Regions from separate parts of the Nocardioides sp. W7 genome, predicted to be linked through region 1. Evidence: predicted binding sites of a transcription regulator. Region 1 holds the regulator's gene; each other region holds the start of a gene.
The links. The regulator LexA, encoded in region 1, represses DNA repair genes until DNA is damaged. The targets are predictions, from matches to a motif close to TCGAACANNTGTTCGA.

Region 2: a site for LexA is predicted at 2,422-2,437, ahead of MUB56_RS25010 (HNH endonuclease signature motif containing protein). Genes of this name have one in related genera too.
Region 3: a site for LexA is predicted at 3,630-3,645, ahead of MUB56_RS20405 (HNH endonuclease signature motif containing protein). Genes of this name have one in related genera too.

Annotation. Positions count from the first base shown of each region.
Region 1 is NZ_CP095078.1:1,927,085-1,935,014, reverse strand. Features, by position in the region: gene MUB56_RS09160 (vitamin B12-dependent ribonucleotide reductase) at 1-615, opposite strand, end outside; gene nrdR (transcriptional regulator NrdR) at 766-1,284, opposite strand; gene MUB56_RS09150 (IS30 family transposase) at 1,654-2,778, opposite strand; gene MUB56_RS09145 (mismatch-specific DNA-glycosylase) at 3,033-3,539, opposite strand; gene MUB56_RS09140 (hypothetical protein) at 3,640-4,011, shown strand; gene MUB56_RS09135 (LysM peptidoglycan-binding domain-containing protein) at 4,122-4,454, opposite strand; gene lexA (transcriptional repressor LexA) at 4,729-5,445, shown strand; gene MUB56_RS09125 (MXAN_6640 family putative metalloprotease) at 5,525-7,090, shown strand; gene MUB56_RS09120 (ATP-dependent DNA helicase) at 7,102-7,930, opposite strand, start outside.
Region 2 is NZ_CP095078.1:5,335,804-5,343,733, forward strand. Features, by position in the region: gene MUB56_RS25000 (saccharopine dehydrogenase NADP-binding domain-containing protein) at 1-19, opposite strand, end outside; gene MUB56_RS25005 (helix-turn-helix domain-containing protein) at 91-1,035, shown strand; gene MUB56_RS25010 (HNH endonuclease signature motif containing protein) at 1,127-2,371, opposite strand; gene MUB56_RS25015 (DUF309 domain-containing protein) at 2,620-3,060, opposite strand; gene MUB56_RS25020 (SpoIID/LytB domain-containing protein) at 3,122-4,291, opposite strand; gene MUB56_RS25025 (SpoIID/LytB domain-containing protein) at 4,427-5,614, opposite strand; gene MUB56_RS25030 (DUF305 domain-containing protein) at 5,692-6,369, shown strand; gene MUB56_RS25035 (NAD(P)H-quinone dehydrogenase) at 6,376-7,770, opposite strand; gene lpdA (dihydrolipoyl dehydrogenase) at 7,865-7,930, opposite strand, start outside.
Region 3 is NZ_CP095078.1:4,339,281-4,347,210, reverse strand. Features, by position in the region: gene MUB56_RS20430 (FAD-binding oxidoreductase) at 1-344, shown strand, start outside; gene MUB56_RS20425 (TfoX/Sxy family protein) at 434-781, shown strand; gene MUB56_RS20420 (DUF3099 domain-containing protein) at 947-1,147, shown strand; gene MUB56_RS20415 (hypothetical protein) at 1,229-1,774, opposite strand; gene MUB56_RS20410 (hypothetical protein) at 1,744-1,968, opposite strand; gene MUB56_RS20405 (HNH endonuclease signature motif containing protein) at 2,334-3,578, opposite strand; gene MUB56_RS20400 (IS256 family transposase) at 4,129-5,367, opposite strand; gene MUB56_RS20395 (tyrosine-protein phosphatase) at 5,722-6,969, shown strand; gene MUB56_RS20390 (hypothetical protein) at 7,103-7,930, shown strand, end outside.

The DNA of each region.
Region 1 (7,930 bases):
GGTGCCGCCGGAGGAGCGGAGCAGCTCCTTGGAGGAGCGGATGCGGGAGATGTTCAGGCCGGCACCGGAGCCGCCCTTGAAGATGAAGCCCTCCTCCTTGTACCAGTTCAGGATCGAGTCCATCGAGTCGTCGACGGCGAGGATGAAGCAGGCGGAGACCTGCTGCGGCGACTCGGTGCCGACGTTGAACCAGACGGGGCTGTTGAAGGAGAAGTACTGGTGGACCAGCAGCCAGGTCAGCTCGTGCTCGAAGACCTCGGCGTCGACGTCGGAGGCGAAGTAGCCGTTCTCGACGCCCGCCTTGGTGTAGGTCTTCACCACGCGGTCGACGAGCTGCTTGAGGCTCCACTCGCGGGCGTCGGTGCCGACGGCGCCGCGGAAGTACTTCGTCGTGACGATCGTGGAGGCGTTGACCGACCAGAAGTCCGGGAACTCCACGCCGCGCTGCTCGAAGACGGACTCACCGGTCTTCCAGTTCGTCTGGACGACGTCGCGACGCTCCCAGGTGAGCTCGTCGTAGGGGTGCACGCCCGGGGTGCTGAACACCCGTTCCAGGGTCAGAGCACGCCCCTTCGCGGACGCACCCGTCGTCGTCCCGCTGACCGTCTCCGTCATGCCGTCTCCTCTGATCCCGTGATGTAAGTCGTTGTTGCAGTCGATGGTCGTCGAGGCCACCGACAGTCGTATCGGCCGTGCTGTCCTGCGTGTTGCTCCAAGTGGTGCGCCCGGCACGCAGCTTCCCCACTACGTGCCGGGCGGATCGGGTCAGCCCGTGGTGACGGGCTGAGGGACGGTGTCCCGAGAGGGTTGCCGCGCAACCTCCTCGACCACCGTGGGGGCGCGCTCGGCGCGCAGCATCGCGATCTCGTCCTCGAAGTCGTCGGCGGACTCGAAGGCCCGGTAGACGCTCGCGAAGCGGAGGTAGGCGACCTCGTCCAGCTCACGCAACGGGCCCAAGATCGCCAGGCCCACCTCGTTCGCCGGGATCTCGGCCGCCCCCGAGAGCCGCAGTGCGTCCTCGACGGCCTGGCCGAGACAGGCGAGCTGGTCCTCGGTGACCGGTCGGCCCTTGCAGGCCTTCCGGACTCCGGAGACCGCCTTGTCCCGGGTGAACGGCTCCGTGGCGCCGGAGCGCTTGAGGACCGTCAACTGCATCATCTCGACGGTGGTGAACCGCTTGGTGCACCCCGAGCAGGTACGCCGGCGCCTGATCGAGCCGCCGTCGTCGGCGACCCGGGAGTCGAGGACCCGGGTGTCGGCGCCACGGCAGTACGGACAGTGCATCTGGGTCTCCTTTCCGGGCACGCCTCAACCACCCCCGAAGAGGTGCGAGCTTGTGGATAACGGGGGGTTTCTCTGTGTAGAACACGCCGTTCGCTGTGAGTCTTCCGGCTCTACCTGTGCACTAGATGTGGATAACTACAGCGATGTAAGTACTAGATGTGGGGAACCGTACGCCTGCTGGCAGCGACGCGCAAGCGGCCCGGCGTGTCGCGGCCGAGCACATCCCGACCGCCCGCGAAACCGCAGGTCAGCGGCGTCCGAGCCGACCCGCCGCGCCGCTGTCGGGCTCGGACTGGGAGTGAACTGCCGGGGTAGTCCGTCACACCAGAGCGGCTAAGAGTCGGGCGGGTTCAATCGGTCGAAGCAACGTCAGGCTGCTGCCGGGTCTGACAGCAGTTCGGCCAGCGCTTGGGCTGGAGTCTTCAGGTCGAGGGTAGGTCGTGGCCGCTGGTTGAGGGTCGTAGCGATGTGGGCGAGGTCGTCGGCGGTGTGGACCGAGAGGTCGGTGCCCTTGGTCAACCAGAACCTCAGGAGCCGGTTGGTGTTCTCGTTCGTGCCGCGTTGCCAGGGCGAGTGCGGGTCGCAGAAGTAGACCGGCATGTCGTCGAGGGCGACCTGGATATCGCGGTAGCCGGCCATCTCGGTGCCGCGGTCCCAGGTCAACGACCGCCGTAGGTGGACGGGGAGCTTGCCCATCTCGCGGATCATCGCCTCGGCCACCGACGCGGCGTCGTGACGTCCGGGCAGGTGCAGCAAGATCACGAACCGGGTGGAGCGTTCGACCAGGGTGCCCACCGCCGACCCGTTCGCGGTGCCCAAGATCAGGTCGCCCTCCCAATGGCCGGGCACGGCCCGGTCGGCGACCTCAGCTGGACGATCACTGATCTTGAACGCCTCGCGGTACGGGCTCTTCGCCCGTCGGTCGACGCTTCCTCGCGGCTGGCGGGCCCGTCGTGACGTGGACAGGTTGCGGGCCAGGTCTTGGCGCAGGCTGCCGCGGGTCTGGACGTAGAGCGCCTGGTAGATCGTCTCGTGCGACACACGGTCCATGATCGTGCGTGGGTGATCACCACGCAGGACCGTGGCGATCAGCTGGGGTGACCAGCCTTCATCCATCCAGGCCTCGATCCGGCGACACAGTCCGGGGTTCTCGAGGAGTCGGAACGGTTTTGGTCGTCGACGCCTCAGCAGTGCCTGGCGGTGCGCCAAGGAACCGTAGTAGCTGCCGTCGGGTCCGCTGTTGCGGGCAATCTCGCGGCTGATGATCGACTTGTCCCGCCCGATCAACGCACCGATCGCTTCCAGGCTCGGTCCACGTCGCCCCGCACGCTCGGCAAGCAGCCGCTGCTGCACCCCCGCCGCGATCACCGCGCGATCCTCACTGCTCAACCGCCGACGCAGACCAGGCTCGCCCGACACTCCTCGCGCCGGGCGTTCATGCCCCGCAACAGTCCCGAGCCCACCGTCTGGTCCATGCAGGATCCTCAGCGTCACGGGCGCAGCCTGACGCCACCACACGCCCGCGGTATCGCGTGACACGCCCACCAACCGAGCCGAGTGCCACACCGAACGACCCGCACAGATCGAATCAAACAACCGCGCACGAACCTCGTACGGCAGCGGTCGACGTCCCATCACCAACACCTCACTCACTAGGTGTTGCTTCGACCGCCTGAGCCTGCCGTCGTCTCATCCCCGCTGGTGTGACGGACTACCCCGACGGCCCCGACAACGGGCCGAGCCCGGCCTCAGGCGCCGCGACCGACGAGGGCAGCGAGGTCACGCCACCACGACAGCCGGTTCGGTCGACCGTCGTAGTCGCGGCGCTGGTTGGCGCCGCTCGTCCCCGGGAGCACGAAGACCTGCGCGGGCCCGACGTACCAGTCCTGGACTCCCAGGTGCGGCCGTCCCGGGCGACCAAGCGCACGCGCGGCCTCGTGCGCGACGCCCTTGCTGGTGAACGCCAGCCACTCCGGTCGCCACCGCTCCACCTTCGCCGCCAGTTCGTCGACCTCCACCCAGCGCGGGTCCCAGTGCCCCACCAGGTCGGTCAGCCCGAATCCCAGCTCGGCGACCAGCCGGTCCTCGTCGGGGCGCAGCCGGCGGGGGCTCAGCCCGCTGAGATGGAGCGACTCCCAGAAGCTGTTGCCCGGCGAGGCGTAGTAGTGCTCGCGCCACTTGGTCGACTCCGCGCCGGCCAGGCCGCAGAAGACCACGATCGGCTCAGGACCCACGATGTCCGGAAGCACCTCCACGTCTTCACTCTCCGGGCCGCACCAAACTCAGGGCACGGAGCTGCCGCCGGATGCGCGGGTCCTCCCACACCGTGTGGGTCGGTGCGACACAATGACCGGCGTGGCGGGCGAGGGAAAGCGAGCAGGGTCGCGACGTGCCGCACGCCCACCGCGGACCTTCCGCCCCCGACTGCTGCTGCTCGCCGTCGGGGTGACCCTGGCGGTCGTCGCCTGGGGCTACCTTGTGTACGCCGCCATCGACTTCGGCGCGAGCGCCCGATCCGGTGACGAGCGCGCCTGGCTGTTCCTCGCCCTCGCCTCGGCCGGCGCGATCGCCTGCCTCTTCCTCGGCCTGATGATGGTCGCCCGTCTGCTCCGCGGGCTCGGCATCACCGCTCCCCCGCCGTCACCGGAGTCCCCCGTGCCGTCGGAGACGGCGGACCGGACCCCGCCCGCGCCGCGCCCGCCCGGTGGCCGGCGCGCGGCCCGCTGACCCCCTCGGACACCGAAACGCCGCAGGGGCGGGGCCACCTCGTGGCCCCGCCCCTGTCTTCCCCGGCTCGCCAGCCGGGGTCGAAGCGGCTGGCGAAGTCTGTGGTGGCGCTACTCCGTCGGGACCCGGAGCTCCTGGCCGGCGAGGAGCACCGTCGACTCCAGGCCGTTGAGGCGCTCGATGTGCTCGATCATCTCCTGGACCTGGCCGTCCTCGGCCGCACCTGCCGCGATGTCCCAGAGGGTCTCGCCGGTGCCGACCGTGACGACCGTCGTGGGCTCCGCGGTGCCCGGCTCGGGCGTGGCCACCGACCCGGCGGCGAGCATCAGGCCGATCCCGAGCACCAGGGTCAGCCCGAGCAGGAAGATCACCAGCCGGCCGCGCCGGGTGAGCCGGAGCTCGCCGCGAGTGAGGGACAGGTCGGACATCTGCATCGTGCTCATCGGGACCTCCTGGGGAAGTGGCGGTCAGCCTGGGTGCCTGGCCACGAGCGAATGTCTATCCGCGCCCACCGACAGTCCGGTGCTGGCCAGCTGGTCGATCAGACGTTCGATCGAACATGTGTGCGAGACTAGAGCACCTGTTCGAACGAAATCAAGAACCGGGGGAACATTTGTTCGAACGGATCGGGACGACACGCCCTTCGAACACATGTTTGAAGCCGGAGCCGCATCTCGGTACGGTGAGCCCACGAGCATCCCGGCGAAAGGCATCACCATGGCCACGAAGAAGAACGTCCGCGAGCTGCCCGACGGGCCGCCCGACGCCACCGGACTGACCCCGCGCCAGCAGCGCGTGCTCGCGCACATCAAGGACTGCATCGAGAAGCGCGGCTACCCGCCGAGCATGCGCGAGATCGGTGACGCCGTCGGGCTGACGAGCTCCTCGAGCGTGGCGCACCAGCTGAAGTCGCTGGAGGAGAAGGGCTTCCTCAAGCGCGACCCGCACCGGCCGCGCGCGCTGGAGGTGTTCCTGCCCGAGGTGATGGCCGCGCGGCGTGCCCTCTCCGGTGCCGACGAGTCGTCGTACGACGAGACCGGCGTCGGCGACGCCGCCCCGGTGCCGACCAACGTCCCCCTGCTCGGGCGGATCGCCGCCGGCGGACCGATCCTGGCCGAGGAGCGCTACGAGGACGTCTTCCCGCTCCCCCGTCAGCTGGTCGGCGAGGGTGAGCTCTTCCTCCTCGAGGTCGCCGGTGACTCGATGGTCGACGCCGCGATCTGCAGCGGTGACTACGTGGTGATCCGCAAGGAGCAGACCGCCGAGAACGGCGACATCGTCGCCGCCCTCCTCGACGGCGAGGCCACCGTCAAGACCTTCAAGCGCAAGGACGGGAAGGTCTGGCTGATGCCCCACAACGAGGCCTACGACCCGATCGACGGCACCCACGCGACGATCCTGGGGAAGGTCACCGCGGTCCTGCGCAAGGTCTGAGCGAGGAGGCTGGACCGGGCCGTTCACGAGGGCGGGCGTGCGAGGATTGCCCGCCCGCTCCCTCCCGGTTGGAGACCTCGTGCCCGCACGCCACCGCACGCTGCTCGCGACCGTCGGCGCCGCCGTCCTCGCCGCCGCGCTGCTGACTCAGCCGGGCGCCGCCTCAGGCGCGAGCGGCTGGGACGGCGAGCCGGTCGGACACCCGATCGAGGGCCCGGCAGCCCGCGCCGCCCAGGTGCTCGAGGAGGCGGACGGCCTCCTGCGCGGCAGCTCGTCGGGCCGCGACGCCAGCCTGGTGCTGCTCGAGCTCGCCCGGAGCCGAACCGCTCTCCCGGCGGCCCGCCGGGCGGAGGCCGATCGGATCCTGGCCCGACCCACGGACAACCCCGACCCCCAGCAGTTCGGCTACCGGGCCGGCGCCCAGCCGACCGCGGCGTGCCAGGACGGCTTCTGCGTGCACTGGGCGCGCCAGACCTCCGACGCCCCCGATCTCTCCGACGGCAACGGCAACGGCCGCCCCGACTACGTCGACCTGGTCTTCACGACCCTGGCCGAGGTCAGCGGCACCTACGCGGGCGCCGGCTACCGCCGCCCGGTCGCGGACGGCATCCGCGGTGGCGGACTCGACCAGTTCGACGTCTACCTCGTCGACAGCGGCACCCGCGGGGACGGGATCTACGGCTACTGCGCCCCCGAGGGAGTCACGAGCGCCCAGCAGCGCAGCGCCACGGCGTACTGCGCGCTCGACAACGACTTCGCCGAGTTCCCGTCCCACACCCCCACCGAGAACCTCCAGGTGACGCTCGCGCACGAGTACTTCCACGCGGTCCAGCTGGCCTACGACCTCACCGAGGACCCGTGGTTCCTCGAGTCGACGGCCACCTGGGTCGAGGACGAGGTGTACGACGGCGTCAACGACAACGTGCAGTACCTCCGGAACAGCCCGATGAGCCAGCCCGGGGTCCCGCTCGACCAGGGCGAGGGGATGCGGGTCTACGGCAGCTGGATCTTCTTCCGCCACCTCAGCGAGGTGGAGCCACGCGCACAGGGCGGGCTGCCCACGATCATCCGGGAGATCTGGGAGCGAGCCGCCGGACCGGCGTACTCGATCCAGGCCGTGGAGGCCGTGCTGGGCGAGCGCGGACGGTCGATGACCGCGACCGTCGCCCGGTTCTCCGCCGCCAACCGCCATCCCAGGAGCAGCTACGCGGAGGGCTCGCGCTACCCCGCGACCACGCCGGAGAGCAGCGCCCGGGTCGCGCGCGGGCAGAGCCGCCGCGCCGCGCTCACCCTCGACCACCTCGGCAGCGGGACCCTGCGCTACCGACCCGACACCGGTGCGTCCCGGCGCGCCGGCAGGCTCCGGATCACCGTCGACCTCCCGCGCCGCAGCCGACCGACGGCCGCGGTCCTCACCGTGCGTCAGGAGTCGGGCCGGCTGCGGACCCGGGTCGTGCGGGTCGACCGGTCGGGGGGCGCCCGGATCACGCTCCCGTTCGCGGCCGGCCGGGTCAGGTACGTCGACGTCACGCTGGTCAACGCCGCCACCCGCTACCGCTGCGGCCGCGGCACGGTCCACTCCTGCCGGGGCCGCTCGCTCGACGACGACCTGACCCTGCGGGTGCAGGTCCGCGCGCTGGCGTAGTCGCTCAGGCCTCAGCCGGCGGCGAGCCGGGCCAGGGCCTTGCGGACCACGGCCGGGTCGGTGGTGGTCCACATCGGCGGCAGGCTGGACTTGAGGAAGCCGCCGTAGCGAGCGGTCGCCAGCCGAGGATCGAGGACGGCGACGACGCCGCGGTCGGAGGTGGTGCGGATCAGTCGACCGGCGCCCTGCGCCATCAGCAGCGCGGCGTGCGTGGCGGCGACCTGCATGAACCCGTTGCCGCCGGCCTTGTCGGCCGCCCGCTGGCGCGCCGACATCAGCGGGTCGTCGGGACGCGGGAAGGGGATCCGGTCGATGAGCACCAGCTGGCAGGTCTCGCCCGGCACGTCGAGGCCCTGCCACAGCGACAAGGTGCCGAACAGGCAGGTGTGCGGGTCGGCGACGAACTGCTTCGCCAGCTCGGGCAGCTGGGCGTCGCCCTGGGCGAGCGTGGTCAGGTGCGGCAGCCGCTCGCGGACCACCTCTGCGGCGGCCTCGGCGGCCCGCCGCGACGAGAACAGCCCGAGCGTGCGCCCCTCGGCCGCGTCGACCAGCTCGACGATCTCGTCGAGCTGGGCCTTGACCAGGCCGTCGCGGCCGGGCGGCGGCAGGTGGCGCGCGACGTACAGGATGCCCTGCTGCCCGTAGTCGAACGGCGAGCCGACGTCGATGCCGCGCCACGGCAGGCCGCTGCCGGCGGCGTGCGCGTCGGCGGGCGCGCCCTCCAGGACCCGCTCACTGGCCTTGAGCCCGACACCGGTGGCCACTGCGCCGAAGTCGCCGCCGAGCATCAGGGTCGCCGAGGTCATCACGACCGTCTTGTCGGTCAGCAGCTTGTCGCGC
Region 2 (7,930 bases), 2.1 Mb from region 1:
CTCGATCGGTTGCGTTCACGAGCCCATCGTCAGGCGCTGCGCCGGTCCGGGACGAGCGTCTGAAACGACCTGGGTCGTACAGTTTCGGACATGCCCCGGATCGCCCTCGTCATGCACGGCTCCGCCATGCTCTACGAGGTCGCGATCGCTTCCGAGATCTTCGGCACCGACCGCTCGGAGCTGTCGCCCACCGGCGAGTGGTACGACCTCGTGGTCTGCACCCCCGACGGCGCCCCACACCCCTGGCTGACGCACCTGCCGACCGCGTCGTACGCCGAGATCGCCCGCGTCGACACCGTCGTCGTACCGTCGTCCGACGACCTCGACGACAACCCCGACCCAGCGCTCGTCGATGCGCTGCGTGCCGCCCACGACCGCGGCACCCGCATCGCCTCCCTGTGCACCGGAGCGTTCGTCCTCGCCGCGGCCGGCCTGCTCGACGGCCGGGTCGCGACGACGCACTGGATGCACGCCGAGGATCTCGCACGCCGCTACCCCCAGATCGATGTCCGGCCCGACGTGCTCTACGTCGACGAGGGCGACGTGCTGACCTCGGCCGGCAAGACCGCGGCGCTCGACCTCTGCGTCCACCTGGTACGCCGCGACCTCGGCGCCGCGGCCGCCAACGCGATCGCCAGGCGGCTCGTCGTGCCGGCCCACCGCAGTGGCGGTCAGGCGCAGTTCATCACCCCGCCCGCCGAGCCGCGCAGCCCGGACGGTCTCGCACCCACCCTCGAGTGGGCACGTGCCCGCCTCGACCAGCCCCTGACCGTGCGCGACCTCGCCGGGCACGCCAACCTCAGCACCCGCCAGCTCGCCCGCCGCATGCAGGCCGAGGTCCAGGCCGGGCCCCTCGACTGGCTCCACCACCAGCGGATCACCCGCGCCCAGGAGCTCCTCGAGCGCACCGACGCCACGATCGACCAGGTCGCGGTCAGCTGCGGCATGGGCACCGCCACCACCCTGCGTCGGCACTTCCACCGCGCCCTGGGCGTCACCCCCACGACGTACCGGACCACGTTTCGCCTCACGTGACACCGCGGAGCCACCACCGGATCTGTCGCCGCGCTGTGTCACGGCGATGTCCGGAACTCGCGGCATTCCGCCGCCAACGGTGCACGTCGGCCTACGTTCGTCGGTGGAATCGGACGCCGCCGTCGGGGAGCCGCTGGGGCGAGTAAGTCGGGTCGTGGGCTCGATGGTGATGATGCGAGCAGAGCAGCATCCCGTCGGCCAGGTCGGTGCGCCCGCCGGCGGCCCAGGGGGTGCCGGCGTGATGAGCCTCGCACCACGGAGCCGGGACCCGGCAGCCCTCCGCGCGGCACTCGCGATCGGTCAGGGCGAGGGCGCGGCGTTGGGCCCGGGTGAAGAGGCGCTGGGAGCGGCCGAGATCGAGGACCTCACCCTTCCCGCCGAGGACAGCCGGGACGAGGTGCGCGGTGCAGGCCAGCCGCCGGGCCTCCTCGGCGGTGATCCGGTCGACCGAGTCACCCGGGGCCGCGTTGCCGAGGGTCGCCGTGCCGAGCTCCGCGCGGAGCGACTCCAGCGACATGGTCACGACGAGGGTGGTGGCGTCGCCACCGTGGATCGGGAGCCGGCCCGGGTCGAGGGTCTCCAGGAGCTGGCAGAACGCCCGCGCGGTCTTCCGCCCGTGCGGAGTCCGCGGTGCTCGGGCCGGCTCCGGGTCGGCGTCGTCGCGGCGAGGGTTGGTGAAGGCGTGTAGGTAGGTCGCGAGCCGGGCCGCGGAGGCGTCCGGGATCAGGCCACTGATCCGCGTGGTCCCATCGCCCATCGGGCGGAGTCCGAGGCGCATCCGCTGCCGCGCGGAGGCTTCGAGGTCGGCCAGATGGCGGGCCTCGACGGCCTCCGCGATATCGGGGGCGACGACGTCGAGGATCCGACGACCCAGGCGCCCCAGCTCGATCGGGTCGAAGCGGGCGGCGTACGCCACCAACGCGGCCTCGGCCCGGTCGGTAACGCAGGCGTCGACGTCGGCCGGCAGCCCCGCGAGGGACACCGCGATGGCCCGGGCCTGGTCGAGGTTCACCTCACCCTCACGCACCGCCGTCGCCAACACCGGGCGGTCGGCCAACGCCAACGCGACGCGAAGATCGGCAGCACAGTCACCACGACGACGCCGCGTCGCGGCCGCGGTCCATGCCCCGACATCCCGCGCACCCGACTCCTCGGCCACGTCAGAAGCGTCGGCGGTGACCCGCAGCCGCAGCTCGCCCACCCGGTCCTCGATCGCGGCCAGCTCCACCAGCGCGGCGGCCTTGTCGGTGGTGGTCATGAACGCCGGATTCACGTCCGCGACCGACTTCAGGGCACCGTCGATGACCTGGGCGGCGACCCGGATCGGGTGGTCCATGCGAGCCTCCGAGAGCTCCACAACGGTGCGGGATGATGCCCCAATTCTAGTCGAACGCACGTTCGAACGCTTGAATCCTCCACAGGCCCTCGCACTGTGATGTCTCAGGACTTCGGTGACACTTCCGGGTTCTTCGGGCGGGTCCCGGGAGTCGGCCGTTGCCGGCGTAGGTCACCCCGGGGCGGGTCGGATGTATTCGGCGAGGACCTCGCCTTGTAGGTCGGTGACGATGATCTCCGACCACGTCCTCAACCGCCCTGCACCCGACCCCGGGCGCACGCCACGAGTGCGGCGAGGTCGAGGTCGTACGCCGGCCCCCCGCCCCGCTCGTATGACGCCAGTCGGCCCGCTGCGCGCTCGACCAACCGGGCCGCGCCGACGCCGTTGCCGCGCTCGTGATGGGTCAGGCCCACGCACAGCTGGGCCAGGCCCTGCCAGAGCTCGCGCTCCTCGTCGGGGCCCGACTTCCACCTGACCTCGAGCGCCTCGTGCGCCGCGAAGGGGCGTCCCTCGTCGAGCAGGCGGCGGGCGTAGGCCAGGGTCTCCGCGGGCGGGAGCGGCTCCTCGGAGATGGGCTCGACGCCGACAACGCCGTACGGCAGGGGGCGTCCGAGCGCGTCGCGCGGCCGAGCCTGCTGGGCCCGCCCCTGCTCGTTGCGGTCGCGATCGGCCGGTGACCCGTGCTGCATTCGTCGTCCCTCCGCTGTCCCCGACCCCCACCCTACGGACTCGGGGACGGGAGATCGGCGCTCAGGAGACCCCGAACGTCAGGTACGTCGACCGAAGCCCCAGCACGCTTCGGAAGGTGTCACCGGAGACCGTGACCGCGCCGGCGCTGCCGGTCAGCGTGACCGAGCGGACCCGGCCGCCCCAGTCGCCGTTGCCGTCGCGGGCGGTGACCTGGATGTCGCTCAGGACGCCGATCCTCGGCCAGGCCTGCTCCAGGCGCGCGGGGGCGAGCCGGACGGTCCAGGCGTGCACCGGGTTGCCGGACCAGGCGTCGTAGACGTCCTCGACCGCGCGCAGGTAGGGCACCGAGCCGGCCGAGGTCCAGCCGCCGCTGCTGGAGGAGAACTGCGTGAACGCCGGTTGCCCGCCGTCGAGCAGGACGCTGCCTCGGGTGGCGGCGATCGCGGCGTTCGACGCGGGGTGCTCGGCGGCATACCCGCCGTAGACCTGGCAGGACGTCGTGTCACACAGCTGCGCGTGCCGCGAGCGCGGGTGGGCGCGTTCGTACGCCGCGTAGGTGCGCGCCGCGACCGCCTGCGCGCGGACCGCCGCGGGACTCCAGGTCGCCGGCATCTCGAGAGGTACGACGCCCCGCAGGTAGGCCTCGAGCGACAGCACGTTCACCGTGTCGTGGCCGCCACCGGGCGCGGTGGCGTGCCGCAGTCGGCCGCGGTAGGGACGGTCGCCCGACGGGGTCACCACGGTGACGGGCCGGCCGCCGGCGGCGATCTCGCCGTCGCCCCTCAGGACCCGCCACCGGCGCCACCGGTCGGTCCGGAACGCGACCCGGGTGACGCCCTTGCGGGAGGTGGCGACGCGCCACAGCCGGGCGCCGTTCTGGGGCAGCACCCAGCGCCGGCCGCTCGCCCGGTCGGTGACGGTGAGTCCGGGGCGCGCCCGGACGAGGAGGTCGTCGGTGGTGTCGGCGGAGATCAGCACGCTCACCCGGCCGGCGGCCCGGCCCGGCGTCGTCCCGGCGTAGTAGAAGTCGAGGATCTGCTCGTGGCTCAGCCCCTGCTTGGCCGCGCCCTGCGCGCCGTGCTGCGACATCCCGTGGCCGTGCCCGTAGCCGTGCCCGGAGATGGTGACGGTCGCACCCGCGGGCACCGCCCACCGGTCGACGGCCTGGGCGGCGGAGGGGGCCAGGAACACCCCGGTCAGGACAGGGACGACGAGCAGGCGCAGGCGCATGGAGGGCCGAGCTTCCGGGCGAGGAGGTGTGGCTGGGGTGCATCGAGTTGCATCCGTGACCAGTGGGAACACCCATCGCATCACGCGTCCCAGCAGCCCCGCAACGAGGTCGGGCGAACTACAGATCTGTAGTTCTCAGCGCGCCCGGAACCAGTCCGACTTCAGCCCCAGGTAACTGCGGAAGGTGTCCCCGGAGACCGTCGTACTGGTCCGCGATCCGACCACCCGGACCCGCTCCACCCGGCCGCCCCAGGCGCCGTGGCCGTCGCGCTCCAGCACCCGGATCCGGCGGAAGGCGCCGAGCGCCGGCCAGGCCGCCTCGATCGCGGTCGCCCGCACCACGTGGCGCCAGGTGTGGTTCGGGTTCGAGGGCGTCGCGTCGTACGGGTCCCGCTTCGCGGGGAGGTAGGGGAACCCGCCGGCCGACGTCCAACCGCCGTTGCTGGAAGAGAACTGGGTGAACGCCGGCCGCCCGCGGTGGGTGAGCACCCGCGCCCGGGTCCTGCGGATGGCGTCGTCGGTGCGGGGATGCTCGTTGGCGGTCCCCGTGTAGACCTGGCACTGGGCGGTGTCGCAGATCTGGTAGTGCCGGGCGAGCGGCTGACGGCGCTCGTACGCGGCGTACGTGCGGGCCGCGACGCTCTGGGCCCGGAGCGCGGCCGGTCGCCAGGAGGAGGCGATGACCTCCGCAGGGACCACGCCGCGCAGGTAGCTCTCCAGGGAGACGACGTTGACCGTGTCGCGAGCGGTACGACCAGGCTTCACCGTCGCCGAGCGCAGCGCGCCCCGGTAGGCGACCGAGCCCGCCGGCGTGACCAGGGTGATCGGGCCGGTCGCCTGGAACTGCGCGTCGCCCTTCAATGTCCGCAGCGGGTGCCAGCCGCCGGAGCGTCCCTTCCACGAGACCAGGCTCCGGGTCGGCGAGGGGGCGGTGATCCGCCAGGCCCGGGCCGCGGGCCGGCGCTCGGCCAGGTCGATCTGGTTCCCGTTGGTCAGCGAACGCACCTGCAGGCCCGCGCGGGCGCGGACCACCACGTCGGCGGAGGTGTCGGCCGAGATCAGCACCCGGACCCGGCCGCCCGCCCGGCCCCACTTCGTGCCCGGGTAGTAGAAGCCGAGGATCTGGCGGTGGCTGCGGCCCTGCAGTGCCGCGCCCTGCGCGCCGTACTGCGACATCCCGTGACCGTGCCCCCAGCCGTGCCCCTGCAGGACCAGCCGGGCGGGCCCGGCCTCCGCGGCGGACGCGGCCTCCGCCGCGGAAGACGCCCCCGGGACGAGGGCCAGCACGGCGGCGAGTGCGGCGGGCAGGACGAGGTGGCGCATGGATCAGCTCCCGAGGTCGGTGAGTCGTCCAGGCTAGCCGCCGTCCGAACGAGGCCGTCCCGTGATGTGCTGAGCGGGTGCGTCCCCTCCGTCCGCTGCTCGCCGCCGCCCTGGTCGTGGGGTACGGCGCGGTCGCGGGCTGCTCGGGCGCCGGTTCCACTTCCCCGCCGGCCGGCCACGAGCACCTCCCGGGCCAGGCCGACCACACCCACCCGTCGACCTCCGCACCCGCGGATGCCGTGTCGCCGGCCGGGTCCGCTGCGCCCGCGTGGAACCACGACGACGTGTCCTACCTGCAGATGACGATCCCCCACCACGGCCAGGCGCTGGACCTGGCCGAGCTGGCGGCGACCCGGGCCGCGGACCGACGGGTGCGGGCGCTCGCCACCCGGGTCCAGGCCGCCCGGGGACCGGAGACCTGGCTGATGGCGGGCTGGCTGGCCGAGCGCGGGATCGACGTACCGTCGCCCCAGGACGATCCGCACGACTACGACCACGGCGACCACGGGCACCACCCGATGCGCGGCCTGCTGGACGACGACGAGCTGGCCGAGCTGGCCGCCGCGGACGGGGCCGCCTTCGACCGGTTGTTCCTCGGCGCGCTGGTGCGCCACCACCGGGGCGCAATCGCGATGGCGGGCGACGTCCTGGCCGACGGGACCGACCCGCGGGTCGCCGAGATCGCCGAGAAGGTCGCCGCCGGTCAGGGCGCCGAGGTCACCCGGATGGAGCGGATCCTCGCCGAGCTGGAGTGAGCCGGCTCAGAAGCGGTGCAGGCGCCGAGCAGCCTCGGCGACCGATCCGCTCATCGACGGGTACACCGTGAACGCCTGGGCCAACTGGTCGGCGGTCAGCGACTCGGCGACGGCGATCGAGACCGGATGGATCAGCTCGCTGGCCCGCGGGCCGACGATCACCCCGCCGACGACGATGCCGGTACCGGGGCGGCAGAACAGCTTCACGAAGCCGTCGCGGACCCCCTGCATCTTCGCGCGCGGGTTGCCCGACAGCGGCAGCATCACGACCTCGGCCTGCATCTCCCCCGCGTCGACGGCCTGCTGGGACCAGCCGACGGTGGCGATCTCGGGCGCGGTGAAGACGTTGGAGGAGACCTTCTTCAGGTCCAGCGGGTGCACGGTGTCGCCGAGGAAGTGCCACATCGCGATCCGACCCTGCATCGCGGCGACCGAGGCGAGCATCAGCACGCCGGTGCAGTCGCCGGCGGAGTAGACGCCGCGGGCCGACGTACGAGAGACCCGGTCGACGTTGACGAAGCCGCCGTCCTTGAGGACCACCCCGGCCTCCTCGAGGCCCATGTCGGCGGTGTTGGGGACCGAGCCGAGCGCCAGGATGCAGTGCGACCCCTCGACGGTCCGGCCGTCGGTCAGGGTGACCGTGACCGTGTCGCCGGAGCGGGTCACCGACTCCATCCGCGACTTGGAGAGCACGGTCATGCCCCGCCGCCGGAGCACCTCCTCCAGCACGCCCGCCGCGTCGGCGTCCTCGCCGGGCAGCACCCGGTCGCGGCTCGAGACGAGGGTGACCGGGATGCCGAGGTTGAGGTAGGCGCTGGCGAACTCGGCGCCGGTGACCCCGGAGCCGACCACGATCATCTCGGAGGGCACCTCGGTGAGGTCGTAGACCTGCTCCCAGGTCAGGATCCGCTCGCCGTCGGGCACCGCGGAGGGAAGCGTGCGCGGCGCGGCGCCGGTGGCGACCAGGACGGCGTCGGCCTCGAGGGTCTCCTCGCCGCCGTCGGCGAGCGCCGCCACGACCCGGTTGGTCCCGTCCAGCCGGGCCCGGCCGCTGACGATCCGCACCCCGTCGCGCACCAGCCGGCGCGCGATGTCGGAGGACTGGTCGGTGGCGAGCTGCTTGACCCGGGCGTTGACCCGGGCGAGGTCGACCCGGATCAGCTCCGCGGGGTCGCCCTCGAGGTCGAGGAAGCTGACCCCGAGCTCGGCGGCCCCGGAGAGCTCGCTCATCACCTCGGCCGTGGCGATCAGGGTCTTGCTGGGCACGCAGTCGGTGAGCACGGCCGAGCCGCCGATCCCGTCGGAGTCGACGATGGTCACCTCGGCCCCGAGCTGGGCAGCCACGTGGGCGGCCTCGTAGCCGCCGGGGCCACCGCCGACGATGACGACGCGGTCGCTCATCTTGTTCCTCTCGGTAACGGGGTCTCGATACGCCGCGTCGCGGCTTCGTTCCTCAGCCGCGGCGCCACTCGACCTTCTCGGCCGACGCAGGCCTCTAAAAGTTGATCATGTGGCCGGCGATGCCGTGGACGGCTTCCTTCACGGACTCACCGAGCGTCGG
Region 3 (7,930 bases), 2.4 Mb from region 1:
AGATGACCTCGACGATGCACATCTACCCGATCAACGGCGCCTGCCACCGGGTCGCGCCCGACGCCACCGCCTTCGCCTACCGCGACGCCAACTTCGCGACGGTGATCGCCGGCATGTGGCCCGACGAGAAGGACGACGAACGCAACATCGCCTGGGTCCGGGACTACTACGACGCCACGGCTCCGCTCTCCGAGGACGGCGGCTACATCAACTTCATGGCCGAGGACGACCAGGACCGGATCGGCGCCAACTACAAGGGCAACTACGACCGGCTGCGGCAGGTCAAGCGGACCTACGACCCCGGCAACCTCTTCCGGCACAACCAGAACATCCCGCCTGCGTGAGTCGGGCCGCGCCGGCCCCGACCGGCGCGCGCACCGGCGGTGCCGTCCGTAGGATCAGCCAACGGCCCGACTGATGCCGGAGGCGCCCGATGACCTATGACGAGGAGCTGGCCGAGAGGATCCGGACCTCGGTCGCGGCTGCCGCCGGCCCGGCCGGTTATCGCGAGATCAAGATGTTCGGTGGTCTGTGCTGGACGGTGAACACTTACCTGGCGGTCGGTACCGGCGACGACGACCTGATGGTCCACGTCGGCACGGACGGCGTCGACGAGGCCCTCGCGAACGGCGCTCGCACGGCGACCATGGGAGAGCGAACCATGGGCGGGGTCGTCCTGGTTGCGGCGGCGGACCTGCCCGACCCGGACTCCCTCGCCGCCTGGGTCGGCCCGGCGGTGGAGCGAGCGCGGGCGAAGCCCCCGAAGAAATCGAAGGCCTAGGCCGCGCCGAATCGCCTGGACGTCAGGAGCGACGAACGCGCCGGCTCCGTGCCGTGAGTGCCTCGCGCTCGGCATCTTCCGGGCCCAGCCGAGGGCGGCGGTGCGGTGCGGCAAGCGTGGGAAGGTGGAGGGATGCGACGACCCCAGCGCATCACAACCAGCGGAGTGCGCAGGCCGCAGAGCGAGCGGCTGCGCCGGCGTCAGCGCTGGTACTTCGCCCTGATGGGCGCGTGCCTGGTGCTGATCCTGCTGGCCTGGAACCTCGTCCGGTTGTGGTCGACGACGGCGGCCGTGGCGATGTCGGTCGTCGCTGCTGTGCTCCCACTGGTCGCTGTGGTCATCGCCAACTGGGGCGAGGACCGCTGACGGTGAGCGCCGGACCGACGTCGGCCGCGAGCCAGCCGGCGAGGGCGAGTCCGAGGAGCGCGGTGACCGCGTGCAGCGGGCTCACTTCCGCGTTCTCTTGAAGCAGGTCACGATGACGTTGGGCGGGGTGTGGCGACGGTAGGTGGACAACCCGGGAATCCGCAGCCTCTTGGCGCAGACCCGCGGGCCCTGCACGGAGATCCGCTTGTCGACGGCCCTGTCACTGCCCGTGGCCCTGACGAAGAACGCCGCCACCGCCCGGTGAGTGTGCCTCTCGGAGCAGGGCAGCCACCTCGCGAGCGTCGCGCATCGGGCCACCGCCGCGGTCGGCCTCTTCGTGAGCTTCCGCAGCGTTGTCGGCAGGTCGTAGAGCCCCTTGGTCCCCCACAGGGTGAGGTGGCAGCTGGCCCAGCGAGCGCCCGCGGCCCGCTGATCGGCAGTCGGGATGAAGCTGAAGCCCGCGTACATGGTGAGGGCCCTCCGCAACGGGTTCCGGCCGAGCAGCTTGTTCTCGCCGGCGTCGCACGCGATGACCTTCTGCACCTCGTCCCAGTCCGACACGTCGACGTCCGCCGGCAGCTGGACGACCCGGGCCGTCACCAGGGTGTGGTCGGAGCCGCACGGCACGTCGGCACCGTGAGGTGGTTGCCCTTGGCCTGATCGAAGGTCGCGTCGTGGCACGACCCGACGGCGGGAGCGCCGTACAGGAGGTCGGCCGCCCGGGCCGATGACGGGGTGGCGACGACGAGTCCGGTCAGCACGAGGCCGGCGGCGATCAACAGGCCCAGCAGGCGAGCGACGGTGGGGGTGGCTGTATGCACGGACGCTCCGGGGGTTGTCGAGGGATCGGCGGTGACACGCTAGGTGCCCGGGACCCCCTCGGAGCCGGAATGTCAGAACGTGCGCCGGCAGCGTCCCAGGTGGGGTTGGCGCGTTCGGGAGGCGCTTCTTCCTCTGCAGATCGCGTCCACCTTCACTACGCTCGCCACTGCGGCAACGGAATCGTTCGCCCACACCCGACAGACCGCGATGAGAGTCCAACACCTCGACCTCGTCGTCGCTGGCCCTGATCGGCGTCCCCGTTGCCTGGTACGCCGTCCACGTCCACGGCGGAAGGCTCGAACCGACGTCACCGACGATCCAACTCGATCTGCGTCGCGTCGGCGCGAGTAGCCCACCGAGCGGCCTACGTTCGTCGGTGGAATCGGACGCCGCCGTCGGGGAGTCGTTCCGACGAATAGCCCGGGTCGTGGGCTCGGTGGTGATGATGCGAGCAGAGCAGCATCCCGTCGGCCAGGTCAGTGCGGCCGCCGGCGGCCCAGGGGGTGCCGGCGTGATGGGCTTCGCACCATGGGGCGGGGATCTGGCAGCCCTCGGCGCGGCACTCGCGATCGGTCAGGGCGAGGGCGCGGCGTTGGGCGCGGGTGAAGAGGCGTTGGGAGCGGCCGAGGTCGAGGACCTCGCCCTTGCCGCCGAGGACGGCCGGGACGAGGTGGGCGGTGCAGGCCAGGCGCCGGGCTTCTTCGGCGGTGATCCGGTCGAGCGAGTCGCCCGGTGCCGGGTTGCCGAGGGTGGCGGTGCCGAGCTCGGCGCGGAGCGACTCCAGCGACATGGTCACGACGAGGGTGGTGGCGTCGCCGCCGTGGATGGGGAGCCGGGTGGGGTCCAGGGTCTCCAGGAGTTGGCAGAACGCGCGGGCGGTCTTGCGGCCGTGGGGAGTCCGCCGCGCTGCGGCCGGCTCTGGGTCAGCGTCGTCGCGGCGGGGATTGGTGAAGGCATGCAAGTACGTCGCGAGCCGAGCCGCGGACGCGTCCGGGATCAGTCCGGTGATGCGGGTGGTGCCGTCGCCGAGGGGCCGGAGTCCGAGGCGCATCCGCTGGTGGGCGGACGCCTCCAGGTTGGCGAGGTGGCGGGCCCCGACGGCCTCCGCGAGCTCGGGGGCGACGACGTCGAGGATTCGGCGGCCCAGGCGGCTTAGCTCGATGGGGTTGAAGCGGGCGGCGTAGGCCACTAGCGCGGTCTCGGCCCGGTCGACCACGGAGGGGTCGACGTCGGCCGGCAGCTCGGCGAGGGACGCCGCGATGGCCTGGGCCTGGTCGAGATTCACCCCACCTTCACGCACCGCCGTTGCCAACACCGGACGGTCGGCCAACGCCAGGGCGAGGCGAAGGTCGGCAGCACAGTCACCGCGACGACGCCGCGTCGCGGCCGCGGTCCATGCCCCGACGTCCCGCGCACCCGACTCCTCGGCCACGTCGCCCGCGTCGGCGGTGACCCGCAGTCGCAGCTCGCCCACCCGGGTCTCGATCGCGGCGAGCTCGACGAGGGCGGTGGCCTTGTCGGTGGTGGTCATGAAGGCCGGGTTCACGTCGGCGACCGACTTCAGGGCACCGTCAATGACCTGGGTGGCGACCCGGATCGGGTGGTCCATGCGAGCCTCCGAGAGCTCCACAACGGTGCGGGATGATGGGTTCCATTCTACTCGAACGCACGTTCGATCGCCCTGGCTCTTCCACAGGGCTCGCACTGCGATGTCTCAGGACTTCGGTGACACTTCCGGGGTTCTTCGGGCGGGGTCCCGGGCGTCGGCTGTTACCGATGTAGGTCACCCCGGGTGCGGGCCGGATGGGCGTCGGGTCCAGGGCTCAAGCACCGCCGCCGGCCCATCGACCAGAGCGCGCTTGCGTAGCTCGAAGAACGACTTGCGGGAGATGCCGTGCTCGGCGCAGAACGTCGAGACCGCGACCCGGGGTGCGTCACCGAGTCACTGCGAGATCGCGAGACGGACACGAGGATCAATGGGTTCATTGGCAGTCACCGCCCGAGCCTCGAGGCAGAAGTGTCACCACCAACCACCAGAAGCGTCACCGATGTCTTGATGCAGAACTGTCACCGATGTCCTGAGACATGACGCACGGGGTCGGGGTGCCAGGGCGGACAGAGCCCCGCGGGGTGGTGGGCTTTGAGGTGATCCTCGGTGCCTACGCGTCGCTGCTCTCGATGGCGGCGATTGGTTCAGTATCGCTGGTGGCGTAGAGCTTGGCCATGGATCCTTCGGAGAGGTAGCGGCGGTCCCCGGCGATCCACTCGTCGTGCATGTCGATCAGCACCGCGCCTACCAGCCTGATCACCGCCGCGGCGTTGGGGAAGATGCCCACGACCCGGGCGCGGCGCTTGATCTCCTTGTTGACCCGCTCGAGCGGGTTGGTCGACCAGATCTTGCGCCAGTGCTCGCGTGGGAATGCGGTGAAGGCGAGGACCTCGGGCTTCGCGTCGTCCATCAGTGGCCCGAGTTTGGGGAAGCGGGCGGCGAGCTCGTCGCGGGTCTTGTCCCACGCCACGTGGACGTCCTCGGCGGTGGGCTGGGCGAAGATCATCCGGAACGCAGCTGCAACGTAGTCGGCCTGGCCTTTGGGGACGTGGGCCAGGAGGTTGCGGGCGAAGTGGACCCGGCACCGTTGGTGCGCGACGCCCTGGAACGCGCGCTTCAACGCCTTGACGAGGCCGGAGTGTTGATCTGAGATCACCAGCTTCACGCCGGCCAGTCCGCGTTGTTTGAGGCTGAGCAGGAAGCTGCGCCAGAAGACCTCGTCCTCGCTGTCACCAACGTCCAGGCCGAGGATCTCCCGTTCACCGGTTGCGGTGACACCCGTCGCGACGACCACCGCCATCGACACGACCTGGCCACCTTTGCCAGGTGCGTTGCGGACGTGGAGGTAGGTCGCGTCGAGATAGATGTAGGGGAACTCGACGTGGTCCAGGGTGCGGGTGCGGAACGCGCCGACGGTCTCATCCAGGCCGGTGCAGATCCGGGAGACCTCGGACTTGGAGACACCCGTGCCGCCCATCGCTTCGACAAGGTCGTCGACGCTGCGAGTCGAGATCCCGTGGACGTAGGCCTCCATCACCACCGCGTAGAGCGCCTGATCGATCCGACGACGGGGCTCGAGGATGATCGGGAAGAACGAGCCCTTCCGCAGCTTGGGGATCCGCAGCTCGACGTCGCCGGCCTTGGTGGTCAGCACCCGCGGCCGGTGGCCGTTGCGCTCGGTGACACGGTCCTCGGTGCGCTCATAGGGTGCGGCGCCGACGCGTTCGATCGCCTCGAGCTCGATCAGCTCCTGCAACGCGACCCGGACCGAATCACGGATCAGGTCGACGCCATCACCGGCACGGAACGCGTCGAGGAGTTCGGACAGGGCAGACTGGGGCAAGGCCATCGGTGGACCTCTTTCGGTGAGTGCTTGGCCGTACACACCGAAGATCCCGCCGATGGCCGTCTACGTGCTGACGCCCCGCCGCTGGTCCCTCAAACCCCACCACTCCCGGGGACTCTTACCCAGGGGCGTTGACTGTCCAGGGAAACGCACCGTCGCCGCCACGTCGTACTTCTGGAGGGGGTGCGTCACTGGCGACGCGCCGTCTCGGCATGACCGCCAGCCGGCCCGCAAGTGTCCACTCAATGACCCGCACTCACTCGTTTCCGCTGAGCAAGACCGTTGCCCGAGTCGCGCACCGCGCGTCCCTAACGTGGCGTGACTGGCCTCACTGAGGTCCGCACCGGAAGGAACGTCATGAAGAAGCTCGGAGTCATCGTCACGAGCACGGTCGCTGCCCTGTCCACCCTCGCCGTGGGACTGCCTGCGTCGGCGGCGGCGGCACCGGATCCGCTGACTCGGCAGGCGGTCACCTCCTCCGCAGTCGCAAAGGCGGCGCAGAAGGCGGCGCCGAAGGAGATCGAAGTCGTTCGCACGGCCAGTGGCAGCTACGCGATCACCTGGGACGGCGCAGGCAGGCACCGCGTCTACGCCAGCACCAAGGCTCGCAACCCGTCCAGGAGCGGCAAGCTCGTCGGCACGAGCAAGTGGGGCTCGCTCAGCGTCAAGGGTCTGGACGACGGTGCGCGCTGGTACTTCGAGATCGCCTCACCCGAGGCGGCGAAGGCAGCCCGGGTGACCAAGAGGGTTCGCAAGAACGGCAAGACGAAGGTGATCAGGAGGACCAAGGACGTCCGGGGAGTCATCGCAGCGACCCGCGGCCTCGGTCTGGACAGCGTCAGCAACGCGCGCGATCTCGGCGGGCTCAAGACCGTCGACGGCCGGTCGATTCGCTGGGGGCTGCTCTTTCGCAGCGAGGCGGTGACGGCTCCGACCGTCCGCGACCAGGCGATCCTGGCGAAGCTGGGGCTGCAGCACTCTGCCGACTTCCGCGCCGAGTCCGAAGTGGCCAAGAACGGCGCGAACCGATACCCCGGCTCGCTCACCCAGCACTCGGTGGTCCTGCTCGACGCGGCGACCGATGCGCTGTCCATCGCCATCCAAGGGGCACTTCGCAGCGGTGACCCCCAGGTCGTCCAGGACCTCCTGGGCGACGGCAAGGCCGAGGAGATCGCGCGGGACGGTCTGGTCGACCTCGTGCTCAGCCAGGCCGGTCGGGATGGCTTCGCTCAGATCCTGCGGGTGCTGGCCCAGGACGAGGGGGCACCGCTGATCTTCAACTGCACCGCGGGCAAGGACCGCACGGGTGCGTTCGCCGCCATCGTGCAGCGTCTGCTCGGCGTCTCCGAGCGCAACGCCATGGCCGACTACGAGCTGTCCAACGTCTATCGCCGGTCCTCCAACGAGGCGACGTACACGCGTCTCGAGGGCATCGGGGTGGACCGCCGGATCCTCCAGCCGCTGCTGGAGCAGGACGGCGACAACCTGGCCGGCATGTTCCGCGCCATCGATGAGGCGTACGGCAGCTTCGACCGCTTCCTGGTCAAGGGCCTCGGCCTGGACGTCAAGACGATCAGGAAGATCCAGGCGAACCTCCTGGTCTGAACGACGAGCAGGATTTCACCACATTTGGGGAGGATCTGCGGTTCGAGGCCGATACCCCGACGAGAGCGGCGTCAACTTTCAGGTGACCGTATACCTAGCGTCATGAATCGGCGCGCTCTCTCGGAGGTATGGCATGAAGGTGGACGTGGCCCGGGCGGCCAATCGAGCCAAGCGTGAGCTGATCCATCGCGTCCCGGCCGTTCGAAGTCATGTCGAGGCCAGTCGGGCCACTCGGGTCGATGCCCATCGCCATCGGCTGCCGACCCTCGACGCCGCCCATCAGCGGCTGGTCCGCGAGCTGCGGGGGAGCGGCATGGTCGTCGCCCCGTGGGGCGCGATGGGGCTTCCCGGGGTGGACTCCCTCAAACCGCTGCTCCTCGAGCTGAGCGGGGTCCTGGCGGAGCGCTCGCCCGGCGGGTCGCACTCGGTGCTGCTCGGTCGGGACGAGATGCTCGAGGACGTCGCCCTGTGGCAGTGGGGGCTGCAGCCCCGGGTCCTCGACCTCGTGGAGAACTACCTCGGCGTACCGGTCCGCTACTTCGGGCCGCTGGTCCACCGCGAGTGCGGCGACGGTCGTACGGTCGACACCCGGCAGTGGCACCGCGACATCGAGGACCACCGGATGCTGAAGATCCTCGTGTGGCTCAACGACGTCGACTCCGACGGCGGACCCTTCACCTACGTCCCGAGGACGCCATCGACAGCTGCCGCGCGAGCCCTGCACTACGTCGGGGGATTCGTCGCGGACGAGCAGTTCGCCGCGACCGTGCCCCGAGACACCTGGCGTCAGGCCACGGGCCCGCGGTGGACTGCCGGTGTCCCGGACACCGCGCAGATCTTCCACCGCGCTGCGCCGCCCACGTCGCGGGACCGGTTCTCGGTGACCTTCACCTGGATGACGCGCTGGCCGTACGCCACGATCACCCCCGAGCCCTGGCGTCCTGACCAGGTCCGTCGGTGC